DNA from 2 places in the Cellulophaga sp. 3_MG-2023 genome. Region 1 is predicted to be linked to the other one. Evidence: riboswitches for the same ligand, from Rfam matches in the RefSeq annotation. Region 1 holds a riboswitch; the other holds the start of a gene.
The links. A riboswitch is a leader RNA that binds a small molecule or an ion and turns the genes downstream of it on or off. The one in region 1 is predicted to bind thiamine pyrophosphate.
Positions count from the first base shown of each region.

Region 1 (3,186 bases):
CTAAAGAATTGCTGAAATTTACGCCTGCCTCTGGTGCGGCAACACGTATGTTTAAGGCTTTGTTTGCTTTTTTAGAAGTATATACCCCTAAAAAACAATCATTACAAGAGTATATAAATACATCAGAAGATGGTGCTGTTAAGGCTTTTACAGAAGGGTTAAAGAGTTTCCCTTTTTATGATGATGTAAAACAGCGTATAGGGTCTAATTTTTCTTCTACAGGTGAGGAGGTTTATGCTTTTGTAAGTGAGTTGCTTTCTGATGAAAAATTAAATTATGGTTTTTATCCTAAAGGTTTATTGCCTTTTCATAACTATAAAGACCAAATTGTGACTCCTTTTTATGAGCATTTGAGAGAAGCCGCTTTATACGCTGCTACGGATAATAAAGCAAAACTACACTTTACAATATCTGAACAACACCAACAAATGTTTTTAGATAAGGAAGAGCAAGTCTTGGGTAAAGTGAATAAAGAAACAGGAGTTAGCTTTAGTGTGGACTATTCTTTTCAGAAAAAAGAAACAGATACTATTGCTGTAGATATGAGTAACAAGCCTTTTAGGCTTAAAAACGGAAGTTTGTTATTTAGACCCGGAGGACACGGAGCCTTAATAGAAAACTTAAACGATAAAACAGCAGATGTTATTTTTATTAAAAATATAGATAATATAGTTGTTGAGGAGCATTTAGAAACGATAGCTAACAGCAAAAAAATGTTAGCAGGTTTTTTATTAAAAGTACAGAACAAAGCTTTTAAATATGCATCAATTTTGGATAATAATGATATTGATGACGAGTTAATTAATGAAATTAGATTATTTTTAAAGGAAGAGCTAAATGTCAGGTTCAAAAATGGTTTTATTCATTTAGGAAAAAAAGATCAAATAGCACTTTTAAAAGATTATATAAATAGGCCAATAAGGGTTTGTGGTATGGTTAAAAATCTAGGTGATCCAGGAGGCGGACCTTTTTGGATTAAAGATTATCAAGAAAACGTGTCTTTGCAAATAGTTGAATCTGCACAGATAGACACTTCTAATTACAACCAAGCCAAAATATTGCAAAATGCAACACATTTTAATCCTGTAGATTTAGTTTGTGGTGTTAAAAATTACAAAGGAGAAAAATATAATTTGTTAGACTTTGTAAATGAAAAGCAAGGATTTATTACAGAAAAGACAAAAGAAGGAAGGCCTGTAAAGGCCTTAGAGTTGCCTGGTCTTTGGAACGGAGCAATGGCATATTGGAACACAATTTTTGTAGAGGTGCCAAGTATTACTTTTAATCCGGTAAAAACAGTAAACGATTTACTTAAATCTGCTCACCAACCTAAATAGTTATATGTTTTCCTATATTTATTAATTTTATTAACAAATACAGGAAAATATGGGTTTTGTGTAAAATGTCTTAGTATTATGCTGTTGTATGTGTTTAAACTAGCTGTAAATACTCCCAATTTCATAATATAGGTTTAGTTGCAGAGGTTAATAAAATTAACTTTTTTTTATGATTACAAGAAAGTGTGCCATACATTTGCTCTTATCTCAAAGGGGTGCTTATTTATGTAGGCTGAGATTATACCCAACGAACCTGAGCAGATAATGCTGCTAAGGGAAGTAATAGCAATACAAAATATTAGTGTTAGCTAGGTTTAAAGGCAAGTAACAAATAGAGTTTGCCACTCTTAAAAATCAATATAATTTAATAAAAATAACAGCCCCTTTTATTTGTAATACTATTACGAATGAAAACAAACTGTTTTAAATTTAATGCTACTGCACGCAAAAATAGCAGTAACAATAGGCAACCTAGCTTAAAAACTTTAGGCGCAACTTTTGCTTTTTTTGGTTTAGCTTTTTCTGGTTTAGCTCAAGAAAAGGAAATAGACACTTTAGAAGGTAAAAAAGTGATTTTAGATGAGGTTTTGGTGTCAGGAATACGTGTTACAACACAATCTCCTGTTACATTTACAAATTTAACAAAAGAACAATTTAAGTCGCGTAACCTTGGTCAGGATATTCCAATTTTAATGAACTTTTTGCCAGCAGTAGTAACCACTTCAGATGCAGGTGCTGGTGTTGGTTACACAGGAATTAGGGTTCGTGGTACAGATGCTACGCGTGTAAATATTACCATAAATGGTATACCTTATAACGACTCTGAGTCTCACGGTACTTTTTGGGTAAATATGCCAGATTTTGCTTCTTCTACAGAGAATTTACAGCTGCAAAGAGGTGTGGGTACATCTACAAACGGTTCTGGTGCTTTTGGAGCTAGTTTAAACATTTTAACAGATGCCGTTTCTGAAGATGCTTACGGGCAGGTTTCTACATCAATTGGTAGTTTTAATACTTTAAAAAACAACATAAAGTTTAGTACTGGTTTGTTAAATAACCATATTGAAATTTCTGGTAGATTATCTAGGGTAGCTTCAGATGGTTATGTAGACAGGGCTTCATCTAACTTAGAATCGTACTTTTTACAAGCCGCTTATGTAGATGACAATACTTTAATTAAGGCATTGCTTTTTGGAGGTAAACAAGTAACGTATCAATCTTGGGACGGTATAGATAGAAAAACATTAAAAGAAGACAGAACATACAACCCGGTTGGTGCATACCAAGATGAAAATGGAGTTACTCAATTTTATGAAAATGAAAATGATGATTACAAGCAAGATCATTTTCAACTACTTTGGAACGAACAAATTTCTGATACTTGGTCTACTAACCTAGCGGTACACTATACAAAAGGACGTGGTTTTTTTGAGCAATACAAGGAAGATGAAGACCCTGCAGATTATAGCGGCATTGTGGCTGGTTTTAACGGAACAGGTGTTACAGATTTAATTAGAAGAAGGTGGTTGGATAATGATTTTTATGGAACTACTTTTTCTGCTAACTATAAAGAAAATGCTGTAAACTTTATTGTTGGTGGTGGTTACAGCAAATATAAAGGAGACCATTTTGGAGAAGTAATTTGGGCACAACAATTTGCAGTTAATAGTAGTTATGAAGACCGTTATTATGATGATAACTCTACTAAGACCGACTTTAATATCTACACTAAATTAAATTATGAAGTAGATGAAAAATGGAGCCTTTTTGGAGATGTACAATACAGAAGCGTTGGTTATAAGGCTAACGGAGAAGATACAGGTTTGGTAAATGATAGGTTTAACTTTAT
Region 1 covers NZ_JAUOPS010000009.1:39,322-42,507, forward strand. Annotated here, with positions in the region: gene Q4487_RS16295 (DUF4301 family protein) at 1-1,337, shown strand, start outside; TPP riboswitch at 1,539-1,633, shown strand; gene Q4487_RS16300 (TonB-dependent receptor) at 1,745-3,186, shown strand, end outside.

Region 2 (3,186 bases), on a different contig from region 1:
AGGTTTGATGAGGATAACAATTTAAGATGGGGTAAAATATTTAAAGAAAATGGTGCAAAGGTAATTTACAGCTATCCAGGAATTAAAGTACACTCTAAAATCTTATACATAGAAAAAGAGATTAAGGGCAAACTTAAAACCTATAGTTACATTGGAACAGGCAATTTTAACGAAAAAACGGCTAAGCTATATACCGACTTTGGCTTAATGACGGCAAATAGCAAAATATGTAAAGAGTTAAATCGTGTTTTTCTGGTTTTAGAAGGTGTTTTAATTGTTCCTAAAGCTAAAAAACTACTTATATCTCCTTTTACATCTAGGCATATATTTTCTACTATGGTAGAAAAAGAAATTGAATTAGCACAAGCTGGCAAAAAAGGCTTAATTGTCTTAAAAATGAACAGTCTTGAAGATAAAAAAATGATTCAACTACTTTACAAAGCTAGCAATGCCGGTGTACAAATACGGTTGTTAATTCGCGGGATTTGTTGTTTAGTTCCTGGCATAAAGGGCCAGAGCGAGAACATAACAATTACCAGTATTTTAGACAGATATTTAGAGCATGGCCGTGTTTACCTTTTTGGAAATAATGGAGACGAAAAACTTTTTATTGGATCTGCAGATTGGATGACGCGCAACCTATCTCACAGAATAGAAGTAATTACCCCTATAAAGGATAAAGAGAATTTTAAAATAGTAAAAGACATTTTAAATATTCAGCTATCAGACAATGTAAAAGCAAGAGTTATAGACGCTGATCAAAAAAATAATTATGTTACAAACAATAACACCATAGTACAATCTCAGCTAGCTACTTACAACTATTTTAAAAATCAATAAGTCATCTTTTTCTTATAATAGTTTTATTTTTTATTAGGTCTTATCATAATTTATTTAATACATTTGTTATGTAAACTTTAGGGGTGTTCTTTTTAAGAACTGAGAAATACCCTTTGAACCTGATGCTGTTAGTACAGCCGAAGGGAAAAGTTGAATTCTTTTTATGATTTCTATCTTTTAGTGTTTTTTCCGTTTCTGGAGAATGCATTTTCACACACAGTTTACGATTTAGTTGGATTTTTTAACGCTATAACCTAGCACTTAAAATGTATCGTTATGATACCCATAAACGTAAATAACAAAGAGCACTTAATTCCTAGAGAAACTAATGTGTCTCAACTAATAAAAACTCTAGAAATAACCATTTTTGGTGTTGCCATTGCCATTAACGGCGGTGTAATACCAAAAAGCAGCTGGAGTTCTACCATTTTACAACCCCATGACAATGTATTACTAATACGTCCTGCTCAAGGAGGGTAACCTAAAAACTTAAAAGATTTATAATGAAAAAGAAAGACACCGCACCTAAGCAAAACGGTATTACAAGACAACCATTTCCTAGTTCTAAAAAAGTATATGTTTCTGGTAAATTACATCCAGAAATTAAAGTTGCAATGCGAGAAATTGCATTAAGCGATACTGTAGACTCTATGACCAAAAAGAAAACACCTAATGAACCCGTAACGGTTTATGATACTTCTGGTCCTTATACAGATCCAAACAAAGAAATTGATATACACAGCGGTATAGAACGCATTAGAGAACCTTGGATTAAAAAGCGTGGAGATGTAGAAGAGTTAGCATCTTTTTCTTCGGAGTATTGTAACGAGCGTTTAAACGATGCTAGTTTAGACCATATGCGTTTTAAACTTTTAAAAAAACCACTACGTGCAAAAAAAGGACAAAACGTAACCCAATTACATTACGCAAAAAAAGGAATTATTACTCCAGAAATGGAGTACATAGCTATTCGTGAAAACCAACGAATAGATGAAATGACCGAAATTAGAAAACAACACAAAGGCGAACATTTTGGTGCTAATATTCCAGAGAAAATTACTCCAGAATTTGTACGTAGTGAAGTTGCTAGAGGTCGTGCAATTATACCATCAAACATAAATCATCCAGAAGCAGAACCTATGATTTTAGGTCGTAACTTCTTGGTTAAAATAAACGCAAATATTGGCAACTCTGCAGTAACTTCATCTATAGAAGAAGAAGTAGAAAAAGCAGTTTGGGCTTGCCGTTGGGGAGCAGATAATATTATGGATTTATCTACCGGAGAAAACATTCATGAAACTCGTGAGTGGATCATACGTAACTCACCAGTACCAGTAGGCACCGTACCAATTTACCAAGCTTTAGAAAAAGTAAACGGTGTTGCCGAGGATTTAACTTGGGAAATTTTTAGAGACACTTTAATAGAACAAGCAGAACAAGGTGTAGATTATTTTACCATTCACGCTGGTGTTTTATTACGCTATGTACCAATGACTGCAAAACGTGTTACAGGCATAGTTTCTCGTGGTGGTTCTATTATGGCAAAATGGTGTTTAGCTCACCATAAAGAAAGTTTTTTATATACTCATTTTGAGGATATTTGCGAAATATTAAAACAATACGATGTTTCTTTTTCATTAGGAGACGGCTTACGTCCTGGCTCTGTAGCAGATGCTAATGACGAAGCACAATTTGCAGAATTAGAAACACTAGGAGAATTAACTCAGATTGCACGCAAACATGAAGTACAGTGTTTTATAGAAGGTCCAGGTCACGTGCCAATGCACATGATTAAAGAAAATATGGAAAAACAAATTGAAGTTTGTGACGAGGCTCCTTTTTACACCTTAGGCCCTTTAACTACAGATATTGCTCCAGGTTACGACCATATTACGTCTGGTATAGGTGCTGCAATGATTGGCTGGTACGGCTGCGCAATGCTTTGCTACGTTACACCAAAAGAGCATTTAGGCTTACCAAATAAAGAAGATGTGCGCGTAGGTGTTATCACCTATAAATTAGCGGCTCATGCTGCAGATTTAGCCAAAGGTCATCCGGGTTCTCAGCACAGAGACAATGCCTTAAGTATGGCGCGTTTTGAGTTCCGTTGGGAAGATCAGTTTAATTTAGGACTAGATCCAGAACGTGCTCGTGAGTATCATGATGAAACCTTACCTGCTGCAGGCGCTAAAGTTGCTCATTTTTGCTCTATGTGCGGACCAAAATTCTGTTCTATGAAGATATCTCAGGAAGTACGAGACTTTGCTGCCGAAAACAAAATTGCAGACGACAACGAAGTTATTGCAAAAGGAATGGAAGAAAAATCTAAAGAGTTTAAAGAAAAAG
Region 2 covers NZ_JAUOPS010000002.1:483,180-486,365, forward strand. Annotated here, with positions in the region: gene ppk1 (polyphosphate kinase 1) at 1-840, shown strand, start outside; TPP riboswitch at 910-1,003, shown strand; gene thiS (sulfur carrier protein ThiS) at 1,117-1,320, shown strand; gene thiC (phosphomethylpyrimidine synthase ThiC) at 1,344-3,186, shown strand, end outside.
Region 2: it holds a riboswitch for thiamine pyrophosphate, as region 1 does, so the genes downstream of both, thiS (sulfur carrier protein ThiS) here and Q4487_RS16300 (TonB-dependent receptor) in region 1, are expected to answer to the same signal.